DNA from 4 places in the Peribacillus sp. BM1 genome. Region 4 is predicted to be linked to each of the others. Evidence: riboswitches for the same ligand, from Rfam matches in the RefSeq annotation. Region 4 holds a riboswitch; each other region holds the start of a gene.

Region 1 (6,242 bases), 540 kb from region 4:
CACATCACCGCCTCGTCTTGGTGCGAGAAGGAAATTACGATGTCTACTTATCAAAAAGTCTTGGAAATAACTCTCATATTTCTGACTGTTTTTGCACTGTTTTTGTCTCGACAATTTTTTGGAAAAATTTCTATAAATACAATAATTTTTCCTACAGGCTGCAAGGGTTAGATGCAGGTGTGTTAATTGGGCAATCGTTAGCAGTAGCCAATCAGATAGGTTTCTCTCCAGAGGTCTGCTACCAATTTCTTGATCGGGCTATTAATCATTTGCTTGGGTTATCTGAACAGGATGAAAGTGTATATGCGGTTATCCCATTATCTATTAATCCATCTATCCATGGTGTTGACAACAATCATAATAGTGAAGAAATTGTTTCTGCTACAGAATTGTGCCGGGAAGTGCCATTGTTGAAGCATGTTTCTTATAACCGTTCAAAGAGGATTGTTGATTATCCTAGTTTGAGAAAACTTAACGAAGCATCCATGTTTGAAACAACGCAGTCATTTGTAAAGATAAAGAAAAAGAATAATGTGAAACCTTCCTTAGGTATGGAGTCGATTTTTCTTCCAGATACGGAATACTTTTCGTACGATCTCGCAACGGTTTGCAGGAAGCGATATTCTCCTGATAGCGATTTTATGATGGGAAAAGTGAGTCAAACACAACTAGCCACTTTGTTAAAAGAGACATGTTCCTTCACGTATCCGAATGACCTTGACGACACACATGGGAATGATGAAGCTCGTGTTTCTTTGTATGGCAGTTTATATAATGTGGAGGGAGTTCCAAGTGGTGTCTACTCTTATGACAAAAACGCTCATGCACTTCGGGGAATAACCCAGGGAGATTACCGGCAGTTTTTACAATTAGGATTAACAATGCCCAATGTGAATCTGTATCAAGTTCCGCTCTGTATGCATGTCGTTGGAGACAAGAATCACCTCAAAGAGAAATTAGGATATAGAGGATATCGCATTCAACAGATGGAAGCGGGCATTCTCGTACAACGACTGCTCTTGGTGTCGTGTGCCTTAGGGATGGGGGGGCATCCACTGCTAGGATTCGATGCGAACCAATGTGATGAGCTTTATGAAATCGAATCGAAAGGAAAAACCAGCTTGATTCAAATCCCTGTGGGTCCATACCGTCCCCGTACCTGGTTAAAAGGGATTTTGCTTAGCTAAGAGAGACAAGAGTACGCTCTATTTTGCTCTCAACCATTTTGGTTGGGGGTCTTTTTGTTGTTTAGAGCACAATGTCAAATACAACGGGGCAGAACTAGATCATGTTACTTTGATTCGCTTTTCTTTATTGATTCCATAGTTTAATATTTAGAAAAGGAATGAATCCTAGAGTCGTTGTTTAATGGCTGTGTGGATTCATTTAAATTTTAAATAAGGTTTAAAAAATGTTAAACGAATCAATCGCTTTCTTTTTCTGTTCAAATTCTACATGGGTATAGACTTCTGTTGACGTAATACTTTCATGACCTAGTATTTGTTAAAGCTATAGTCAGTTTTGAATTAAAATACAATTTTGAATATCCAATTACTGCTTTTTTAGTAGTAACTATCGAAAATGAAGAAATAGTAAGATTTGACCTGAATAAATTTAAAAACTAACTTTCATTTTAAATTTATGGATCTACGTCAAGATTTTGGACACAAAAAAGTTAAGTTTTTTGATCTGTACAACAACCAATCATAGATTTTGCACATGAAAAATGTGAAAGGGGAATACTTTTGAATCCCCTTATTTATGCAGTTGCTCGACATATTTTTTCGAATGAATCTGGTGTTACATAACCGATGCTGCCATGAATTCGTTTGCGATTATACCAACCTTCTATGTATGTAAAGAGGGCGATTCTCGCAGTCTCAAAGCTATCATAATGCGTTTGATATACTTCTTCTTTTTTTAGTGTTGCGTGAAATGATTCAATACAAGCATTGTCGTAAGGGCATCCCTTTCGACTAAATGACGGTATCATTTTGTATTTCTTTAGGCGTTCTTGGAACGCTTCACTTGTATATTGGGTACCTAAATCCGTGTGTACAATGAGTCCTGGCCCAGGGCTTTGATCTTGTACGGCATTCTCTAAAGCTTCCAGTACAATTTCTGTTGTCATTTTACGAGAGAATTTATGACCTACCACTTTTTTCGTATGTAAATCTAGTACAGATGCTAGATAGCACCAACCATGACGAATTGTATGAATGTACGTAATATCGGCCACCCATTTTTCATTAATATTCGTTGTTGTAAAATCTTGTTCCAGTACGTTTTCTCGTTCTTCTACTGGTTTCTGTGTCGGTGTAGGACGGTATTTTTTTGTAGTGTTTGATTGAATGCCTGCTCTTTTCATGATGCGTTGAATTCGATTAATCGTGCCCGTGTAGTCTTCTTGCTTGAGTGTCTCAAAGATCTTGGGTGCACCATATCGCCCCTTACTTTCATGGTGAATGACACGAATTCGTTCAAGTAGCTGTTCATTGGCGACATGATAGCTATTCGGTTGCTTATGACAAGATTGATAATACGTACTTTTAGGCATCTTTAAAACACGACACATCAGCTGTACTGGATGATGTTCGCTTTCACTTGTAATATAGTCGATCAATTCTTCGCTATCTATTTTCTCGCGAATATGGTCATAGCCTTTTTTAGGATTTCAAGCTCCTGTTTTAATCGGAGATTTTCCTTTTGGATGGCATCTACTTCTGTCACAGTTAATTCTTGTGTACCTTCAATTGGCGAGTGTTGCTTAATCCATTTATATTTAAAACACGACACATCAGCTGTACTGGATGATGTTCGCTTTCACTTGTAATATAGTCGATCAATTCTTCGCTATCTATTTTCTCGCGAATATGGTCATAGCCTTTTTTAGGATTTCAAGCTCCTGTTTTAATCGGAGATTTTCCTTTTGGATGGCATCTACTTCTGTCACAGTTAATTCTTGTGTACCTTCAATTGGCGAGTGTTGCTTAATCCATTTATAAATTGTCACTTCAGAAATACCATATTCGCTAGATAGTTGACTGACTGGTGTACCTGAGCGATAAAGCTCAACTACTGTTTGTTTAAATTCTTGATTATAGCGTTTGTGACTCATAGTTCGGACACGTCCTCTCGTTAGTTCAATATTAATAACTTAACCAAGTTGTGTCCATACATCTATACTACATTCATTATTTGTTGAACTAACTAGTGCTTAATTTGATTAAGGTTCAAGCAATGATCTTCTACTAAGTTACCTACACCTCATAGAAACTAATAGGTTATTCCATTATAGGGAGCAATTCCAGTATAAAAATTGCGCTCTTTTTTTATGTGTAGGACTAGATTCTTGATTAAGAATACCGTTTGTTACTAACTTTTTATATCTGAACCTTTGTTTTACGGTATAAAGACCATTTTACTAATGGGGAAGTAAGGGCAGTGGTAATAACCGCAATAAGGAACAAAATACTATAATCAGTATTAGAAATTAATTTACTACTTAAACCTATGTTGGCAAATATTAAGATCATTAATCCCCGTTTATTCATTAAAGCCCCTATAGCACTGGATTCTCCCTAACTATAACCTATTATTTTTGCATAAATCATACATGCAAAATATTTGCTTATAAATGACATCCCAATATTTTCTATATATCAATTTAAAGTTGATTTATCAACGATAGATTATAATCTGAGAAAATAGTATTTAAAACTGGATTAAAATAGAATGGAATTCACTTGAAACATTCTAATTATTGTATTAGAATTACAACTAGAATCAGAATAATCAAATAAATAAAATTATTAAATTGCTAGGGGATCCCTTGATAAGGGCTGAGAATAAAGTAGTTACTTTTTAAACCCTCAAAACCTGAACAGGTTAGAACCTGCGTAGGAAAGTAGCGAATGTTTGTACTTGTTTGCATGTGAACAAATTTCAAACCAAACCACTTTTCTATTTAGGAGAGTGGTTTTTTTATGGACAAAAAATGCTGAATAGGATTGATACTATATGATTTTAGAAGAAGGTGTTCTAACTGCTTTTTAATTGGATTTAAGGAGAGATAAAGGTGAAGCTAATGGCTGTAACAGATGATATGCAATCAGTTCGTGATCTGGCATCTAAGATCATTAGGATAAAGGATAAGATCGATATTGTCCAAATACGGGAAAAAACAAAAACAGCTCAAGAAATCATTACCTTGCTCCAGTATATGGAGGATGGTGGTGTTGAAAAAGATAAAATCATCCTAAATGACCGTTTGGATATTGCTTTGTTAATGGGTATCCCAAGTGTTCATTTACCAGAAAAAGGTCTTCCTGTAAAAATGGTTAAACAAAATTTTCCTCATATAAGGGTTGGACGCTCTGTTCATTCTTATGAGGGAGCAAAGAAAGCGGAAAGAGATGGCGCGGACTATGTTTTATATGGTCATTGTTTTGAGACCAACAGTAAAAAAGGAAAGACTCCAAATGGCATTCAGCCTATTCTCGAAATGAAAGAGGAGCTAAGGATCCCTGTTTATGCTATTGGTGGTATTACATTGAATAAAATAGATACTTTGCAACAAGTGAAAGTAGATGGCATAGCGGTGATGTCAGGGATTTTTTCCGCAGAAAAAACATTCTCTTCAACAAAACAGTATTATGAGGCGATAAATCATGAATCAAAAATTTGAAGTAGCCATAATTGGCGGCGGAATAATTGGTTGTTCAATTGCTTATTATTTAGCAAAGGAAAAGATGAATGTGGCATTGTTTGAAGGCAATCAAATAGGTTCGAAATCGACAAGTGCTGCGGGTGGTATGCTTGGAGCTCACTCTGAATGTGACGGAGATTTTGAAGTATTTTTCCCTTTTGCAAGAAGCAGTCAGCATGCCTATTCCCAACTTAAAGAAGAATTAAATCATTTGAGCGGTTTCGATATAGGGTACAGAAAAGGAGGGATTTTAAAGCTTGCTTACAATGAATCTGATAGAAATGGGCTTCGGTCCATCTTATCTCAACCGACTGTAAAATGGCTCGATAAAGAGGCTGTACAGGAGAGGGAACCTGATGTTTCTTCCAATCTATTAGGAGCAGCCTACATGGAAGACGATGTCAATGTTATGCCAATTGCTGTTTGTCAGGCATTTGCCAAAAGTGCCCAAATACTTGGGGCTTCTCTATTCGAATTTTCCCCTGTACTAGATATTCAAAAGAAAGATAATAGCTTCTTGATTCAAACAGCAACAAGTCATGTGGAGGCTAAGCATGTTGTGGTTGCCAGCGGGGTTTGGAGTACAACATTTTTTAAACAGCTTGGGTTAGACCATCAATTGACTCCTGTAAAAGGGGAATGTCTTTCTGTAATAGATGAAAAAGCGACTTTAAAATATACAATCTTTCATGATCACTATTATATTGTGCCGAGAAATAACGGAAGACTTGTGATTGGAGCTACCATGATTGAAAATGATTGGAATGAAAAAGTTAGTCTCAGTGGGATTGACACTTTAATTGCGAAGGCAAAAACGATGCTTCCGACTGTTGCAGATATGAAAATGGATTCTTTTTGGGCTGGATTACGTCCGCAAACATTTGATCAAAAACCATTCATCGGGCACCATCCTGAAGAAGAAGGGATTTTATTTGCTACAGGGCATTATCGAAATGGAATCCTACTTGCTCCTGCAACGGGGCAAATGATTCGTGATTTGATACTTAAAAGACAAATAAAAAACGAATGGGTGGAGGCCTTTAAAATCGACCGCCGCCAGCCATTGCTGTTAAGGAGGTGAAAAAATGCCCATTACATTAAATGGAAAAAATATTGATCTTCAAGAGGGAGTCAATACGGTTGAACAATTACTTTCCCACTATCATTTAGAAAACCGTATTGTCGTAGTTGAGGTCAACAAGGAAATTGTCATGAAAGAAAACTATAAAACAATGAGTCTCTCACATGGGAATGTCGTTGAAATTATTCATTTTGTAGGAGGAGGATGAAACATGTTAAAAATTGCCGATCGTACGTTTCAATCAAGACTTTTATTAGGAACTGGTAAATATCCATCATTTGATATGCAAAAAAAGGCGGTAGAAGTATCGGAAGCAGAAATTTTAACCTTTGCTGTTAGAAGAATGAATATTTTTTCAGATGAGCAGCCCAATTTTCTTGAACAACTAGATTTGTCTAAATATACGCTTCTTCCTAATACGGCTGGTGCAAAAACAGCTGAAGAGGCGGTGCG
Region 2 (6,242 bases), 940 kb from region 4:
TGTCCTTTAATCCGGTATCGATCCTGCCATTAAAAAAATAATAGAAATATCCCCCTGAAGTGATGTGAATCAGGGGGATAACTTTTTGTCCCACGCTTAACGGGCAGTAAGAACCCCACTGATTGAAGTTTCACTTTATGTGAAAATAGTGATTAAGCGTATGTAACGGTTTTTTGTGAAGTATCCATTGCATGCTTATTCTGATAACGCTGAAAAAACCAGATTGTACTAGCAAGCCAGAATCCGCCCGTGAAATATCCACCAAGGATGTCACTAGGGTAGTGTGCACCTAGATAAATTCGACTGAAGCCGATTGTCAGGATAAGGACCGCGTTTATAAGAATAATAAGAGTCCGACTAGATCTTTTGGATATGTACTGCCAAATCAAGAACGCCAGAAACCCATATAAAGCAATGGCATTGGTGGCATGTCCGCTTGGGAAGCTGTATCTAGTCACTTCGATTAACGGATTAATTCCAGGTCGTTCTCTTTGAAAGGCATATTTAATGACTTGTGAAAGAACATTCGAGCCAACAATCACTGCTAGAAATAAAATAAGTTCAGAACGGCGTTTCAACACGAAGTAAAGGATAAACGAAATAATCAAAGAAAGGGACAAGAAAGAAACTGTTTTGCCGATAAAAGTGAAAAATAGCATCAGTGGTGTTAACGTCGGTGAAATTATACCTTGGCTAATACTGATTCCAGTCTGATCAAACGCTGCAATTTGTTGGTTACTGACGAAGAAAGCAACCAAACCAAAGCCTGCGAGCGAAAGCAGACTAAGAAATAGAGCAAGTGTAGACTTTTGTCTCATGTTCATAAAATTCCTCACAATCCATATACGTTTTGATGTTTATTATACATCAAAATGGAGGCTGGCAATCCCAAAAAAAGAGCCTGGGGTCCAATTGCAAAAGCAATTATGTAACTGATACCAGACTCTTCCTACTAGTTATTTTGCTGGTACATGATGACTAAAATCAGCTTGATTTTGTTCAATGGCGGATATAGCTAATTTCTTTATTGTTGCGTCATCCATTGGTGGATTGTGCAGTCCAGCTCTTACGTCTCGATAGTATCTTTGGAGAGGGTTGGTATAGCAAGAGCGGTCGCTTTAAACCCAGATATCATTCTATTTGACGAACCAACCTCTGCACTAGATCCAGAACTAGTCGGTGAAGTGTTGACCGTCATGGAAAATATTTCCAATGAAGGAACAACGATGTTAGTCGCCACGCATGAAATGTCGTTTGCGAAAGATGTAGCCAATAGAGTGATCTTTATGGATGCCGGCGTTGTAGTAGAAGAAGGAACACCTAAAGATATTTTTGTGAATCCAAAAGAAGAACGAACAAAGAAGTTCTTAAAAAGGGTTTTGCCGGAGGATTATATCTTTTACATTTAGCAATATTCTTTGTAGGGCTTTTTCTGTTGAAAAAAGGGCGGAGGTATTACTGCTTGTTAATAGGCGCTACATGAATCCAATTTTCCTATCTCGTCCTAAAAAAATATCAATTTCAAATTTTCAGGCATTGCATTTTTGTTCCAGCATGGTATGATGACAGTAATTAAATATACATTGCACTAGGGGAGTCTTTAAGAGGCTGAGATGGAACGTTGTTCTAGACCCTTTGAACCTGAACCGGATCATGCCGGCGGAGGGAAGTGGAGATATTAGCTCAGTTAGTTTATATGTGGATATCTACCCCTTTCCTACTTTCAGGAAGGGGGTTTTTGGTTTTATTTCAGAGTGCGTGGCTTTTTTAAACAAACCACTTAAAATGCTCCAAACTATTTTGGTCAATGTATGGGGCACACAAAAGGGAGATGAAACGATGAATTCCATTAGAAAGCTCACACTTACTGCCATGATTACAGCATTAACAGCACTGACTAGTTCCTTTGTTTTTATTCCAATGGGCTTTGCCAAAATCTTTCCGATCCAACACTTAGCGAACGTATTAACGGCCGTTATGTTAGGGCCTGGCTATGCCATTGCCCAGGCATTACTCGTCTCTATTATTCGAAACATGGCTGGAACGGGTTCTATCTTTGCTTTTCCAGGGAGCATGATTGGGGCTTTGCTTGCAGGACTATTATTCAGGTATACAAATAAGATTGGTTTCGCTTGTGTAGGTGAGGTCATAGGTACCGGGATTATTGGTGCGCTTGCCTGTTATCCACTTGCCCTGTTGTTTTTAGGGAAAAAAGTGGCTTTATTTGGCTTTTTACCAGCGTTTTCAATTAGTTCTTTAGCAGGTGCAAGTATTGCGTTTATTTTATTAAAGGTTTTCTTGAAAAATAAATATTTGGAGGGGTTACTTTATGAAAACAGCACTTACAATCGCAGGCTCTGATTCAGGTGGAGGAGCGGGAATTCAAGCCGACTTAAAAACATTCTCTGCACATCATGTGTTTGGCATGTCAGTTATCACAGCTGTTACCGCCCAAAATACGGTAGAGGTTCGTTCGATTCAAACGATGAGCCAAGAAATCATTCGCGACCAAATATCTGCCGTTTTTGACGATATTGAAGTGCATACGGTGAAAATTGGCATGCTCGGTTCGGCGGAAACGATTGAAGCGGTTGCTGAAATGCTTTATACATATAAACCTCAGTACATTGTCCTTGATCCAGTCATGATTGCTAAAAGTGGGGATCATCTTCTGGAGGAGGATGCTGTAGAAGCATTGAAAAAGCACTTGCTCCCAATGGCTACGCTCGTTACTCCTAATATACCAGAGGCGGAAACGCTATCGGGAATAACGATTCAATCGAAACAAGATTTATATGAAGCATGCGAGGGTCTCGAGCAATTAGGAGCGAAGGCCATCTTGTTAAAAGGTGGACACTCTGCCGGAGATCCAAATGATCTTTTTTATGATGGGACAAATTATTCATGGTTGAATGGTGAAAGAATTCATACGAAAAATACACATGGGACGGGCTGTACCCTTTCATCAGCCATTGCGGCTAACTTGGCAAACGGACTTGAAATCGAGGATGCCATCCGTCAATCAAAAGAATATATTACGCAAGCTATCCGTAACAGCTTTGCCATTGGGAATGGCCATGGTCCAGTCAACCATTTCTATCAATTTCAGAAAGTACACCAATCTTGAACTACCCACAACTTAATTTTCTAACAAAAATTTGAAGTGGGGGATTCCTGCGACCACCAGTGTATCCACCAGTTATTTAGCAGGCTAACCCCGTAGTCCCTACGGTTAGTGCTTAATATCTTGTACGTTGAACTGCCACACGTTCTACTCTGCTTGGTTTTCGCTACTTCGATACGTGTGGGGCGAATGTTGCTTGAACATTTTACGGTACGAAGCCTTTCTTGTACCAACCTCATATGTTCAGTTTTCAAAGAACAACTTGTACAGGAATATCACGATATAGGAACGTGTGTTCCTTTGCGCGGAAAGGCGAGAAGACTCCCACTTATTTTTGGGCTACGCCCTGCACAAAATTGAAGTGGGAGTCTTCTCTCCTAAAACGATAAAAATATGGAGGCAATGACATGCAAAATAGAATCGAATTATTATTCAAGGAAGTAAGAAGTGCCAATCCGCTTGTTCATCATATAACCAATTCGGTCACGATCAATGATTGTGCGAATAGTACCCTTGCCATTGGCGGCTCTCCTGTTATGGCATCCAGTGTCAATGAGGCCGCAGATATGGCGAAAATTGCAAATGCACTTGTCTTAAATTTAGGGACGCTTAACGCCGATTCCTGTGAAGCAATGATTTTAGCTGGAAAAGCTGCTAATTCTGCTCATATCCCGGTCATTCTTGATCCTGTTGGCGCTGGGGCAACACCTTATCGAATCGAGATGGCTGAGAAGATTCTTCATGAAGTGAAGATGAGCATTATTAGAGGGAATGCCAGTGAAATTTATAGTTTAATAGGAGGGAAAAGTCAGACGCGAGGTGTTGATTCAGGTACGGTATCTCTAGCAGGAGCGGACCTTGCTGCGCGGGCAGCGGTAGAACTAAACAGTACAATCGTTGTAAGTGGTAGAACAGATGCAATTAGTAACGGTGAAACGACTGTTTTAGTGAACAATGGCGATCCCCTTTTGACGAAAGTGACAGGAACAGGCTGTATGGCTACTTCCTTAATTGGTTGCTTTGCAGGGGTTACAGATCAGATGCTTGATGCAGCAGTAGCGGGAATTTCCGTCATGAGTATTGCTGGTGAATTAACTGCAAAGAAGCTATCAGAAGGAGAAGGAACTGGGACTTTCCGAATGAAATTAATTGATACGATCTCGCTGATGAACGGAGCGACTTGGATGAAGGAGGTACAATTACATGAGTATGCTACGAGATAATCTTAGCCTCTATCTTGTCACAGAGGAATCGATCCCGCTTGGAAAGCTTGAGCAAATTATTGAAGAGGCCATTCTTGGAGGAGTTACAGCTGTTCAATTAAGAGAAAAAACAGCCGATGGAAAAGTCTTTTATGAAAAAGCGTTAAAAATTAAACAATTACTTGCGACTTATTCTATTCCACTTTTCATAAATGACCGCGTTGATATTGCGCTTGCAGTAGAAGCAGAAGGCATTCATATTGGGCAAAGTGATATCCCTTTATCTGTCGTAAAGAAACTAGTTCCAGTGTCCATGAAGATTGGTGTCTCCGTTAAAAATGTCCAACAAGCCTTGATTGCTGAGGCAGAGGGAGCTGATTATATTGGGGTAGGTTCAGTCTTCCCAACTGTAACAAAAAAGGATGCTTCGATGCTACAGCATGGAGCACTGAAAATGATTTGCCAAGCTGTTGCCATTCCAGCTGTTGCGATTGGAGGCATAACCTCTGCTAATCTTCCACAAATTCTCGATAGCGGTATTTGTGGTGCAGCGATTGTATCGGCGATTATGAAAGCAGATGATCCGAGAAAAGCAGCGGAATTTTTAAAAAAACAAATGATGACAGCACTAGTTCTCTAATAATTTGGCAGTTCGATTATATATCGTTTATATGACATGGTAAACGATGTATAGAGTGTGAGGTCATAACCTATAAAATAACCTTTGTCTCTCTTGCCTTTCGCCCAGTTAAAACAAGCTGACAAGAATCACATGTATACGATTCCTTTCGCTGTAACGCCAGTGCTATTACTATTACTGAAGAAATCACTAAAAATAAAAAATGCGAAAGTCTATGAAAATGACTTTCGCAAAAGGATAAGCTTTTACAAACATAGGTATGATGCTCATGTCTTTCTATAATTTACATCTACTTACTATTTTTTTAGTACTAGAATAAACCGATAATAACCTCTAACTTTACGTAGTAAATCCTATACGCTTTAATCATTATGAGGCAATTTAATTTTCATTTGATTCATAGGGATTCATGTGAAAATTGAAGCACTGTATTTTGAATAACTTCAGTTAGATGTTTTAGTGGCCTATATAGGCTGTCCAATTTGTAAAAGGGAAATAGAACTAAAGGCGCTTCTTGTTTCTTTCAAGTTTTGCTCGCAATAATTATAGTTTTTCAAGATTAAAACGAATCTCTTTAGCTGCTACTATTGCCATTTGTTTGGCTTCTTCTTTATTATATGAGGAGGCTAACACGTATCCATAACGATCTCCCATCGATAAAGGGGGCCGTAATATCTTTCCTTTGCGTGGTTTTATAAACACTTCTTGCACCCCTGGATATTTACTAGCACGATTTTTCCCGGTAACACTAACCAATTTACCCTCAATATCTACAGTTAGATATTGTACATACACGTACTTACGATGTTTGCTTGTAAGATTCGGTTGATTTCCTAAAAATAACTGAATTGTTTCTTCTACTAAATTAATGCCATATCCCACCTCAATCAAGCGATTCATGGCACCGCCAGAAATTCTAGGGTTAATCTCAATTAATTTCCATCTCCCTCGAACGAGACGCAATTCGAGGTGACACGCACCATTTTTCATGTCAAAAGCTTCTACAATTGTACAAACTGTTTCATAGAGATGATCAAAAAACTGTTTGTCCATATAAGCTAACAAGCTATATCCTGTTACGATAAAACGTTCTTGGAACGTAATTTCTTGTTCAATAACAGCTACAATAGTAATAGTTCCATCGTGTACTAATGTTTCAACTAAATATTGAGGGCCTGTTAAAAATTCTTCGATTAAAATAGGTGTATCATTATACTTATTTAATAGTTTATTTATTGCTGAGTTTAGTTGAAAGAGGTCATTTGCCAGTAGGACA
Region 3 (6,242 bases), 2.0 Mb from region 4:
GGCGGTGTTACATATGCAGACACGAGGGTGCTCGTAAATGGTCAGGCCGAAGAGGTGGAGGAAGTCAACCATTCTAAATTTATCTCCGGCTCTAATCTTTGTATAAATTTAACAGATTCTGATCGTGTCAATGCTTTTTACAATCCTCCGAACGCTCGTGGGGAAGATACCTTTTTAGCAACCTGCCTTCATGATCGTAAAGTGTTGCGTGTGCCGTGCTATACTTTCCACGACGGTTTCTCAATGTACAAGAACTTGCTTGATGGAGTGCTGCCACCGAAATTAGACTCCATTAAAGCGAACTGTGAAGAGGTTATCCAACGTTTTTACAAGGCGTGTATCGGCTGGATCCGCTATAAACCACTTTGGTTATATATTACGGATCCCAAAAGTTATGAGGAAAGAATTCAGGAGATGCGTGAACAGCTGGCCGCCACTCTGCCAAAAATCTGTGAGTATTTTGACAGAAATGATTTCATGAAGATAGCTACCGAACTGGAAAACTATCACCGCAATGTGAAAAAGCATTATACCGATTTTATAGACACACAGCAGGCCTGGGAAAATATTAGCAATGCGTTCAGCAGTGAAGCACCGCAGCATTTGCTAAAGATTGAAACGGGTACCTGATTGAATGTTTAACTTTTCATCCCTGTGATCGCAAAGACCATTTCACAGGGATGATTACATTTATCCTATAGGATAAATGTTTGGTTTACAGTATCGTGGCGGCCATAAAAGGCGGACCGCGGTAATGCCTGTGAATCAAATAGGGACGAACGGACCTTTGCAGGAAAAAGTACAATAATGACTAAGGCTAAATTCAATTTAACATCCAGAAAAAATTTTTATAGAAAAGGGAGTTCATTATGTTATTAAATCTTCTTGTGATTTTTATACTTCAACTGGTCTATGTCCCGATTATGACACTACGGACGATCTTTTTAGTAAAAAACATGAGTATAGCAGCTTCATTACTCGGTATAGTAGAAACTTTAATCTCGATCTTTAGCTTATCCATCATATTTTCCGGTAATCAAAGCATCACTGAAAAGATGGTTTATGCTGTTGGCTTTGGTGTGGGGCTTTATCTTGGAACACGCATTGAAAATAAATTAGCAATTGGATACACTACGCTATATGTTAATTTAATGAACAAAAATGAAGAGTTAATTGAAGCGTTAAGAAATAAAGGACTAGGAGTGACCATCTTTGAAGGGAACGGCCGTGATAGCAAAAGGTACCAATTAGAAATATTGACAAAGCGGAATGTTGAAACGAAAGTCATGAATTTTATTGAACAATATGACAATAAGGCTTTCATCGTTTCATATGAACCACGAAGGTTTAAAGGCGGTTTCCTAGTGAAGGCCATGAAAAAGAATATGAAAAACACTCAAACACACATGGGGAAATAAACTTACTGCCAGCCACGGATATCCCTCTTAAAATGATGGATAGTCATACAAACATACTTCCCGCCGTAGCCCCGGCAGGCCGCTCATTGCATTGGGGGTACTTACAGGAGCAGAATAATTCAGCATCTTTACTTGCTGCGCCCACGTAGAAGATACCCATATCATTACGGGATACCGGCAGCGGTTTGCTGTAATCCCGCACTGTATCCATCAAACCTTCCCTTAGTCCACCATACTCATTTTTAACCTCCTCAACAAACTAAATTTACAAATCTAAGAAATTATTAACAATGGCTTGATTGGAGCGTATTATAAGAAGTATGTAAATAAAGATATTAGTTTGCCTACAACTCTTATTATTGAGCAAGAACATGAAGTCAATAAAGATGGACTAGTATATGTACATGTAAAAGCAGAAGAGCAACTAGACAACTTTATCTCAGGTATGGCTGTTTTTCTGAAGAATATGGAGAGTGAAATAGAATAATTCTAAATATGGGGACAATCAAGATCAGCCTGTTGTGAAGGATATTCCAATGGATATGACAGAACTAATTGCCAATTATATACATAAAATAAATACGGTCCAAGCGACAGTGAACCACAATTGGAAAGTTATTTGGAAAAAGGATCTAGCCATGCTTGGGGATTCGTATAGCACATCTAAGTAAGATGAATGGCAAAAAAACAATCTATTGGCTCTTTTTGCCCATTCTAATTGTAATTTCATAAACATATCTCTTGAAAATTAACAAGACCTATGGCAAAGTTAATAGATATTGAAGCATTAAACGAATTGAATAATGAAACATGTGGGGGGACCAGTGTTGCTGGTTGAGACCGTATCCAATAGATACATACCCTTGGAACCTGATCTGGTTAAAACCAGCGTAGGGAACATATTTAAACAGGACTCATTTGTTATGATATGCACCCTAGGGATAAACCTATGGTGCTTTTTTGCGTAGCGCGGTTCCTATTAAACGTTTACATATTTTCCACCTTGTTTCTTCGTTTGCTGCTTTGTAATGACATGTTCAAGGGGGAAATGTAATGAAGAAATGGTTAGTCTTACTTAGTGTGATGCTTATTCTTGCTGCTTGTGGGAATAGTCAGGACAATGGTTCGAAGGAAAATAATCAGGAGAAATTAAAGAAAGTTACTCTTGTTTTAGATTGGACGCCGAATACGAATCATACTGGTTTGTATGTTGCAAAGGAAAAGGGGTATTTTGAAGAAGAGGGGCTGGATGTTGAGATTATAATGCCAGGTGAGGCGGGAGCTGACCAGCTTGTCGCAGCGGGCAAAGCAGAGTTCGGAATTGGCTACCAGGAATCTTTGACAGAAGCGCGTGTACAAGGTGTGCCATTGGTCTCGATTGCTGCCATTATTCAGCATAACACGTCTGGATTTGCTTCCCCAGTTGATAAGAAAATTACCTCACCGAAAGATTACGAAGGAAAGACGTATGGTGGTTGGGGAGCACCTGTAGAAAAAGCTGTCCTATCTTCTTTGATGAAGCAGGAAAATGGAGATGTGGAAAAAATCGATATTGTGAATATGGGAGATACGGATTTTTTCACAGCGGTTAAACGAGATATTGATTTTGCTTGGATTTATTATGGATGGACAGGTATAGAAGCTGAGCTGCGTGGGGAGAAATTGAATATGCAATATTTGACCGATTATACGGAAAAGCTAGATTACTATACGCCTGTTCTCACAACTAATGAAGATTTAATAAAAGAAGATCCAGATACTGTTCGTTCTTTTGTAGCAGCAGTTTCCGAGGGCTATCATTATACGATTGAACATCCAGAAGAAGCGGCCGACCTTTTAATTAAGGCAGTTCCTGATTTAGACCCAGAATTGGTAAAGGCAAGCCAAAAGTGGTTATCACCGAAATATCAAGACGACGCTTCAAAATGGGGTGTTCAAGATCAAAAGGTTTGGGAAAACTATGCGAGCTGGATGTTTGAGAACGGTTTGCTTGAAAGTGAATTAGACGCAAAAAAGGCATTCACCAATGAATTTTTACCGAAATAAGGAGGAAAGCAACATGAGCGACTCATTAGTAAGCATTCAAATTATCCCGAAAACAAAAAATGGGGAAGATGTGATTCCTTATGTAGATGAAGCAATAGCGATTATTCATGACTCTGGAATTAAATATGAAGTTCATCCACTTGAAACGACCATGGAAGGGAATTTGACAGAAATCTTTTCAATTATCGAGAAAATGAATCAACGGATGATTGAGATTGGCAGTCGTAATGTGATTTCTCAAGTGAAAATTCTTTATCAACCAAGCGGTGCATCTATGGATAAATTGACAGAGAAATATCGCCCATGAAGATTTGGTATAAAGGATGGAGACCAGCTCTGGTCCTCATCCTTTTATTCATCGTATGGGAAGTTTCTTGTCGGCTTTTTGAAATACCAAAATGGCTCCTGCCTTCCCCCTCGCAGATATGGTTAGAAGGAGCTGCTGGATGGCCGAATTATCATCACCATCTAACATCGACGATCGGACTTACAATCTTGGGGTTTTTAATTGGAGCAAGTGTGGGCATTGCAGTTGCTGTTGGTCTACACCTTATTCCGAAGCTTAGAGAAGCCATTTATCCGATCATCATTCTCTCACAAAACATTCCAATCATTGTGTTGGCTCCACTCCTTGTTATTTGGTTCGGGTTTGGTATATTACCTAAAGTCATTGTCATTACGCTCGTTTGTTTTTTTCCGATCACAGTGGCTGCTTTGGATGGGTTTAGACAAACGAGTTCAGAGCTGATGCATTACATGAAAATGGCTGGGGCAACAAAGAAACAAATCTTTTGGAAGCTGGAATGGCCTTATGCGCTACCATCCATCTTCTCAGGCTTGAAAATCTCCGCTACATACAGTGTAATGGGAGCAGTTATTTCTGAATGGCTTGGGGCAAAAGAAGGGATAGGTGTTTATATGACCTTAGCTTCGTCATCCTTTCGAACGGACCGTGTCTTTGTTGCGATCTTTTTGATTATGATTTTGAGTTTGGTATTCTTTGCCCTTATTGTATCGATGGAACGAATGATCGTGAAGTGGAAGCCGAAAGGAGATGGCAAGAGACGTGACTAAACTTTTAATTGAGAACATATCGAAATCCTTTGGTGAAAATCAAGTACTGGATCAGTTGTCTCTTCGTGTAGAAGAAGCGGAGTTCGTCTCCATATTAGGTCCTTCTGGAAGTGGAAAAAGCACCTTATTTCAATTAATTGGTGGATTGTTTGCACCAGACTTTGGAGAAATTAGGCTTGATGGCAAACGTATTAATGGCGAAACCGGTTCGATTAGTTACACGCCTCAAAGTCCATCGCTGTTGCCATGGCGAACGGTCCTCGGCAATATCCTGCTTGGTGGAGAAATTGTTGGGGAGACAGACCAGGCACTTGCATTAAAGATGATTGATAAAGCGGGTCTAAAAGGATACGAGAATGCCTATCCATATGAACTGTCTGGAGGGATGAAGCAAAGAGTGGCGTTTATTCGCAGCCTGCTAAGTCCGCAATCACTTATTTGTTTAGATGAGCCTTTTTCAGCACTCGATGAATTCACACGTCTGGAAATGCAAAATTGGCTCTTATCTGTTTGGGAAGAAGATAAACGGGCCATTTTGCTTGTTACCCATAATATTGAAGAAGCTCTTTATTTATCTGATCGGGTTATTGTGTTATCAGAAAAGCCTACCCAAGTGAAAAAGGAGTTTATCGTCCCGTTTCCGAGACCAAGACAAGCATCGATTTTGCTAAGCGAAGAATTTTTATCGTGGAAAAAGAAGATATACAATGAATTGCGGGTGATTATGTGAGGCAGTCTATAATCGACTCTCATATTCATTTTGATCAATATTCAGAAAGTACCCGGTCTATCATTTTAAAAGACTTGCAAGCATACAAAGTAGAGGCACTTATTTCTGTATCAACGAATCTCGCTTCTTCTCAAAAAAATTTAGCTTTAGCAGAGATGGATAAACGACTAAAGCCTGCTTTCGGCTTTCATCCAGAACAAGAGCTACCGAGTGATTCGGAAGTGAGTCAATTATGTTCATTCTTGAATAAACACCAACATCAAATGGTTGCTATTGGTGAAGTGGGCTTACCCTATTACTTGCGGTTCGAGCATCCAAAAATACAGATTGAGCCTTATATTGAACTATTGGAAATTTTTATAAAAAAGGCTTCAGAGCTGAATAAACCAATTATTCTTCATGCGGTATACGACGACGCTCCTTTGGTCTGTGACCTTTTAGAAAAACACTCGGTAACAAAGGCACATTTCCATTGGTTCAAAGGGGACGAAAAAACAGTTCAGCGCATGATTCAAAATGGGTATTATATTTCAGTCACCCCAGATTGCTTGTATGAAACGGAGATTCAGCAATTGATTAAAGACTATCCGTTAGTAAATTTGATGGTGGAAACGGATGGACCATGGCCGTTCGAAGGACCATTCCAAGATACGGTGACTTATCCTAAAATGATTCATGGAAGTGTACAAAAAATAGCAGAAATAAAGAACATTCAGGTAGAGAGGGTATACGAAGAATTGTATAAAAGTACGACAAAATTTTATGGGCTGTAAATCATTTTGACTAGTTAACGAGAAACGGAGTTCCTAACCCAAAATATTTCTTTTATTAGTTTGCAATCGTTGCCAAATCCTGTTATTATTAAGAGGAATTATTTTTGTTCGGTACTGTAGGAATCTAAAAGTGAGAACTTTTTGACTCGATTGTCACTTTGAGCAAGGATAGTAATATAATGTGTGATGAACGCACTAGGA
Region 4 (6,242 bases):
CTACCAGGTTTCTTTCAGTGAAACCATTAAACATGGTGCAGAGATTGCGACAGGCGCAGTCGGCTTAATCACTTCTAGCATTCATGCAGAGGAAATCCTGCAAAATGACCGCGCAGACTTAATTTTTCTTGCACGTGAGCTGCTCAGGAACCCATACTGGCCACGAACAGCCGCACAAGAATTGAATGCTGAAATCACACCACCCGCACAGTATGAGAGAGGCTGGTAAAACAGCAACACAAGCGTCTTGTTCTTAACAACAGGCTACAATAAGCCAAGCAAGAAATATGAGAGGTCGTTTCCTCTACATATTTCTTGCTTGTTTATGATTTCCTAGATTTAATCTACTTTATCTAGAAACAAGAATTCATTATTAAGGAATGCTCCCTGGTTCTTGCCACCAAGTAAATTTTACAACCATTGCAAAAATAAGAGCCTAAAAAAACTTGGTATGATCAACCAAGTTTTTGTCGATATTTATAAACATAAATCTTTTCCGCAAAAAAACTTACAACCAAACCTATTATTAAAGGAACGAATGAGCCAGTTGAAATGATGAAGCCATTTGCGTTATCTATATACTCGTGGTGAAACATTAACCACGGGATAGAAAACAAATGACCAATTAAGAAAAGTACAACTGTCGTTAATACAAGCGATAAGAAGGTAACAATAAAACTCTTTAATTTCATCATAACACCTCCTAAAACTATTTAAACAGCATTCTGTTTTGTTGTTAATATTATACATTCAATTATTTGTTTAGCCACAATCTTTTAGAAAAGAGCCTTTAAAATAGACTTACTCTTAAAGGCAGCCCCGTTTCCAATCTCACTTTCGTTTCTTTCAAATGGGAAAGATCCCCTTTTTAGTTTCTAGATACTTGAGCTTTCGTGATACAACCTTTAGACGTTTTCTAAAACAACAGCGATTCCTTGTCCACCACCAATACAAAGGCTTGCGATTCCAAAATGTCCACCCCGCCGTTTGAGCTCGTACGCTAGTGATAATAGAATTCGCGCTCCACTCGCACCGACTGGATGACCTAGTGCAATCGCACCACCATGGACATTCGTTTTATCACGGTCAAGCCCTAGCTCCTTCTCAACTGATAAATATTGCGCAGCAAATGCTTCATTTATTTCGACTACATCCATGTCAGCAATCGTCAATCCAACCTTATCCAATGCTTGACGGATTGCTGGGGCGGGGCCTATTCCCATAATTGAAGGGTCTACACCAGCCACTCCCCATGACACAATTCGCGCGAGTGGTTGTACACCTCTTTCGCCCACAGCTCTTTTACTTGCAACAATAACAGAAGCTGCACCGTCATTAATCCCACTCGCATTTCCTGGTGTCACGGTTCCATCTGTTTTAAATGAAGGTTTTAATGACGCCAATTTCTCTGCTGTTACATCCCCTTTTATATGTTCATCCACGGAAATAGACTTGGTGCCTTTCCGATGTGGAACTCCAACAGGAACAATTTCTTTCGCAAAAACACCGGTGTCTCTCGCTTTGGCTGCACGTTGTTGACTTAACAAAGCGAACGAATCCTGTTCTTCTCGGGAAATCGAGTAGATGGATGCCAATTTTTCCGCTGTCATGCCCATTCCACTGCCTGCATACTCATCCGTTAATGTACTTTGCAACATATCGTCAAAAACAAGCGTCCCGTATTTCGAGCCACCAAAACGCGCGTTGAAATTCGCAAAAGGTGACATTGACATATTCTCCGCACCACCAGCAAGCACGATTTGAGCCTCGCCTAATAAAATATGCTGTGCAGCAGATACAATCGACTGTGCACCTGAACCACATAAACGATTCACAGCGTATGCGGGAACCTCAAAAGGCACATCCGCCTTTAAGCCGATATGTCTCGCCAAATAGGATGCATTCGTATAGGAATGAATAACATTCCCATAAATGACATGATCTACATCTGTTGGCTGTATGTTTGCTCTTCTTAAAGCTTCCCGTGCTGTCGCTGCCCCTAAATCAGCTGCCGAAACTTGAGCAAAGGATCCTCCAAAACTCGTAAATGCCGTTCGAGCCCCTTCTATTACATACACATCACTCATGCATCTACCTCCTCCTCAACCAAGTATCAGAATATTCAATATATAGTAGAATTATAACCGTTTAGTTTTTTAAGTCTAGATTTTTCTGAACAACCTCTATAATTCAAAGTGTTTTTATTCCTCAAAATTTCCTCTTCTCACACTTTATTCTGCATTAACGGGCAGTAAGACCCCCACCTCAAGGCTTAGAGAATCGAAGAAGCGTAGGTGGGGGACCACTGCCCAATCTAGTTGCGGCTCCTAGCCCCTCCGAGGTCATAAGATGAAATACTCTGTGGCAAACTACGCCACGCCGTATTTCATCTTATGCTTGTCAGGGCTGGGCAGTCGCCTCACTTTTTATGTAAAATCCCGATTGGTGAGATACAGTGAAACTTAATTTTGTGGTTTTCAAAGGCATAGTTGAGGCCCACAGGATGTGGGTCACACAGACGTTGCCGCAGGATGCGGCGTACTTAGTCTGTGATTCATTGATTCGGGTTCGTACTGTCGATTGGTCGAAGCGAAAGCGAAGATCTTAGCGACAATAGAACGGGACTAACAATCAGTGGGGGATGAAGAAAACCCCACTGATTGAAGTTTCACTTTATATAGATTTCCTCATTCATAGGAGAGTTGAATTCTTCAAAGCGAAATCGACATCTGTTAAAAAATAAGGGGCAAATCCACTTTCTTTGCCGAATCTAAACTTGTTTTGTCAGAGGGAAAGGAAATCAGCGAAAGAGGAAGAATTGTATAGTCATTAGGAGGGATTTTTAATGAAAAATTCAGGGTCAGTAGCAAATGAATTAGGAATTTCTCAAAGTACGGTACAGCGTTGGGTCACAGCATGCAATATGGAGATTGAGCGTAATTCACATGGTCACTACTTATTTACGGACGAAAACATACAGCAATTGAAACAAATCCAGCAGCAATTAAACGCTGGATTAGTTCTCCAGCAAGTTGAACTGGGAGAGAAAAAGAGTAGAAAAGGAGCAGTCAAGCCAACTGTTCAACCTCCTGAAAATCAGATTGTCATAGAAAAACTTCTGACAACCGTTCAGGAGTTAGAAAGACGACTCGATGATAAAGCCGATAGCGTAGCATCTTACCAACTCCTTCAACATCGTCGAGAAATTGAAGATCTAAACAAACAGATTGAAAGCATGGCTAAACGGATTGAAGCGCTTGAGACTGGAAAAAACAATGAAAAAGGGATGTCATTATCTAGTAATCCACTTGTCTTTGACGGAAAAAAAGCACCAAAAAAGCAAAAACGACGGCATATTTTCCAACTTTTATTCGGCTAATCAAGCTCCGGGCAGAATCTTCTGCTCTTTTTTTATACCTTCACTGTGAAGGTAAGTCGTGCTCTCGAGACAAAGTCATAGAAATAAAACAAACAGTGCAATTTTCAGTATTGATCGCCTACTATCCCCATTCAGTCAAAGCTTATTTGCATATCAATCTGCAACGTTTAGATAATCATCAAACATTCCTATTTTTCATAAAAGATTGACAATCAAAAAATTCATGATACTATTTAGACAAATGACAATTAAATAAACAATTTTTACCACTAGGGGTGCCTCTTGAATGGGAAATGGAAAGCTGACAAAGATATTTGAAGCTTCTTATGACCGAAAAGGCTGAGATTAAAGTGAGACTTTAAGACCCTTAGAACCTGATCTGGATTATACCAGCGTAGGGAAGTGGGGGCGTCTATACTGAGGACACCTATTTTGTAACCAATCAAAACCACTTTCTTATGCTAAAAAGGAAGTGGTTTTTTATTTTTTAAAAGAAGATACTGGGCAATTTCATATATCTATCTGTGTCTCACTTACTACTAATAGAAAAAATGGAGGGCAAATCACATGACATTTTCAAAGGAAATTCGTAAAGAAGTTGATCATATCTGGGAAGCAAGCTTTCACCACCCGTTTGTTAAAGGAGTTGGAGATGGGACACTCCCACTCGCCTGTTTTCGCTACTATGTGATGCAAGATGCTTATTATTTATCTCATTTTGCTAGAGTACAAGCTTTAGGGGCAGTAAAAGCAACAGATTTATACACAACGAGTCGACTTGCCAGCCATGCACAAGGAACGTATGAAGCTGAGCTATCGCTCCATGACAATTTCTCTAAACGATTAGGCATTACTGAAGAGGAAAAGAAGAACTTTAAACCTGCACCTACTGCTTATGCATATACGTCACATATGTATCGTGCTTCCTATTCAGGACATTTAGGTGACGTAATTGCGGCAATCCTGCCATGTTACTGGTTATATTATGAAATCGGTGAAAGACTAAAAGGTTGTACACCAGAAGAACCGATTTATCAAGAATGGATTGCTGCATATGGCGGCGATTGGTTCCGGACATTGGTAGACGAACAGATTAAGAGAATCGATGAGATTGCTAACAAAGTGACTGAGGAAGATAAACTACGAATGAAAGAGCATTTCATCCTTAGTAGTCAATATGAATACTCTTTTTGGGAAATGGCGTATCAGTTAGAAACGTGGCCGGTTCAAAAAAAAGTACTAGAAGTATAATAATCCAATTCTAAAAAAGGAGATTCATAACATGACAAAAGGGTTAAAATTGACAGACATATTAGTGACGATTGTAATTGCCATTGCATTTGGCATTGTCTATATTCTTTGGGGTTCCGTATATTATGCTCTAAAACCAATCGGCTTACATGCCGACCAATTTATGTATGGCATGTGGTTTATTGCGGCTAATGTTGCCTTTTTTATCATCCGTAAACCAGGTGTTGCATTGCTTGCCGAAATTGCAGCGGCGTCCGGTGAATTTCTTTTAGGTTCCCCATGGGGGCTAACCGTGCTTCTGTATGGCGTTGTCCAAGGTTTGTTTGCAGAGCTTGTCTTTATGGCTTTCAAATATAAACGATTTCATATTTCCGTAGCGATATTGTCGGCTATCGCTGCATGCTTAGGATCGGTCCTAATGGATTTCGCCTATGGAGAAATCGGTGATCTTGCTGCTTGGAATTTAACATTATTTATGTTTGCTAGATTTCTCGGGTCTATTCTCTTTGCAGGTGTGTTTGCTTACTATTTAGTGAGAGTTTTAGAAGCGACAGGCGTAACAAATCTTGTTCGTCCAGCATCAAGTAAAGATTATGCTGAACTGGATCAAAAGTAAGGGTGGATAACTATGGAACGAATTGCACATGTTGAAAAGTTACGATTGAAATTCCCTGGAGATGCGTCCTTATTATTTAAGGACTTCTCTTCTACCTTTTACAAAGGGGAAAAAGTTCTCCTTCTCGGGCCATCAGGTTGTGGAAAATCGACGCTTTTACAAGTTTTAAGCGGCTTAATTCCTCATTCGATTGACGTTCCCATGAAAGCTGAGGCACTTTTATGTCCCTCTTCATGGGGGTATGTTTTTCAAGATCCTGATAGTCAGTTTTGCATGCCTTTTGTTGATGAAGAAATTGCATTCGTTCTTGAAAATATGAACGTTCCAAAACAACAAATGATTGAGCGAATCCATCATCACTTACAGCAGGTCGGTTTATCTCTACCAGATATTCATACTAACATTCAAACACTATCTGGAGGCATGAAACAACGCTTAGCGATAGCATCGATCTTGGCCCTAAAACCAGACGTATTATTTTTAGATGAACCAACAGCGATGCTTGACCCTAAAGGAACGAAAGAGATTTGGAATGTATTAAAAGAAGTCGGCCAAGAAAAAACATTGATTATTGTAGAACATAAAATTGATCATGTCCTAGAATTCATTGAACGAATCATTCTTTTTAATGAAGAAGGACAGATTATAGCCGATGGACCAAAAGAAGAAATCTTATCAACGTATCAAAATGAAATGAGGGAACAAGGAATCTGGTTTCCAGGTATTTGGGAAGAGTATCTAGAAACTACCTCCCTCTTACGTTCGAGGACGCCCTTTGAAAAAAAGGAGAAAGTATTAGATGTGCAAAGCTTTAAAGGATTTAGGCAAAAGGAAGAAAAAATCCGGGTAGATCATTTGCAAGCTTATTCAGGTGAATGGATTGTTATAAAAGGCGAAAATGGAGCCGGCAAGAGCACTCTTTTACATGCTTTCATGCAATTTATCAAAACAACAGGACATTGTGAATTAGTAGGAAGCCCGATAAAAAAAGGAAAA

Evidence for each region. A riboswitch is a leader RNA that binds a small molecule or an ion and turns the genes downstream of it on or off. The one in region 4 is predicted to bind thiamine pyrophosphate.
Region 1: it holds a riboswitch for thiamine pyrophosphate, as region 4 does, so the genes downstream of both, AC1MGI_RS15105 (thiamine phosphate synthase) here and tenA (thiaminase II) in region 4, are expected to answer to the same signal.
Region 2: it holds a riboswitch for thiamine pyrophosphate, as region 4 does, so the genes downstream of both, thiW (energy coupling factor transporter S component ThiW) here and tenA (thiaminase II) in region 4, are expected to answer to the same signal.
Region 3: it holds a riboswitch for thiamine pyrophosphate, as region 4 does, so the genes downstream of both, AC1MGI_RS06100 (ABC transporter substrate-binding protein) here and tenA (thiaminase II) in region 4, are expected to answer to the same signal.

Annotation. Positions count from the first base shown of each region.
Region 1 covers NZ_CM155259.1:3,121,325-3,127,566, reverse strand. The annotation lists gene AC1MGI_RS15120 (SagB family peptide dehydrogenase) at 1-1,187, shown strand, start outside; gene AC1MGI_RS15115 (IS3 family transposase) at 1,760-2,623, opposite strand; gene AC1MGI_RS15110 (transposase) at 2,858-3,118, opposite strand; TPP riboswitch at 3,813-3,923, shown strand; gene AC1MGI_RS15105 (thiamine phosphate synthase) at 4,088-4,687, shown strand; gene thiO (glycine oxidase ThiO) at 4,671-5,789, shown strand; gene thiS (sulfur carrier protein ThiS) at 5,794-5,997, shown strand; gene AC1MGI_RS15090 (thiazole synthase) at 6,001-6,242, shown strand, end outside.
Region 2 covers NZ_CM155259.1:203,341-209,582, reverse strand. The annotation lists gene AC1MGI_RS01030 (phosphatase PAP2 family protein) at 153-824, opposite strand; partial or broken gene AC1MGI_RS01025 (hypothetical protein) at 957-1,100, opposite strand; partial or broken gene AC1MGI_RS01020 (AAA family ATPase) at 1,089-1,409, shown strand; TPP riboswitch at 1,581-1,685, shown strand; gene thiW (energy coupling factor transporter S component ThiW) at 1,840-2,361, shown strand; gene thiD (bifunctional hydroxymethylpyrimidine kinase/phosphomethylpyrimidine kinase) at 2,330-3,127, shown strand; gene thiM (hydroxyethylthiazole kinase) at 3,532-4,347, shown strand; gene thiE (thiamine phosphate synthase) at 4,328-4,966, shown strand; gene AC1MGI_RS00995 (ATP-grasp domain-containing protein) at 5,510-6,242, opposite strand, start outside.
Region 3 covers NZ_CM155259.1:1,237,440-1,243,681, forward strand. The annotation lists gene AC1MGI_RS06080 (hypothetical protein) at 1-630, shown strand, start outside; gene AC1MGI_RS06085 (DUF2179 domain-containing protein) at 870-1,418, shown strand; gene AC1MGI_RS06090 (hypothetical protein) at 1,759-1,905, shown strand; gene AC1MGI_RS06095 (hypothetical protein) at 1,955-2,089, shown strand; TPP riboswitch at 2,223-2,332, shown strand; gene AC1MGI_RS06100 (ABC transporter substrate-binding protein) at 2,472-3,464, shown strand; gene AC1MGI_RS06105 (thiamine-binding protein) at 3,478-3,771, shown strand; gene AC1MGI_RS06110 (ABC transporter permease) at 3,768-4,538, shown strand; gene AC1MGI_RS06115 (ABC transporter ATP-binding protein) at 4,531-5,268, shown strand; gene AC1MGI_RS06120 (TatD family hydrolase) at 5,265-6,041, shown strand.
Region 4 covers NZ_CM155259.1:3,657,278-3,663,519, forward strand. The annotation lists gene namA (NADPH dehydrogenase NamA) at 1-229, shown strand, start outside; gene AC1MGI_RS17625 (hypothetical protein) at 456-695, opposite strand; gene AC1MGI_RS17630 (acetyl-CoA C-acetyltransferase) at 906-2,087, opposite strand; gene AC1MGI_RS17635 (MerR family transcriptional regulator) at 2,846-3,379, shown strand; TPP riboswitch at 3,641-3,797, shown strand; gene tenA (thiaminase II) at 3,947-4,630, shown strand; gene AC1MGI_RS17645 (ECF transporter S component) at 4,653-5,246, shown strand; gene AC1MGI_RS17650 (ABC transporter ATP-binding protein) at 5,259-6,242, shown strand, end outside.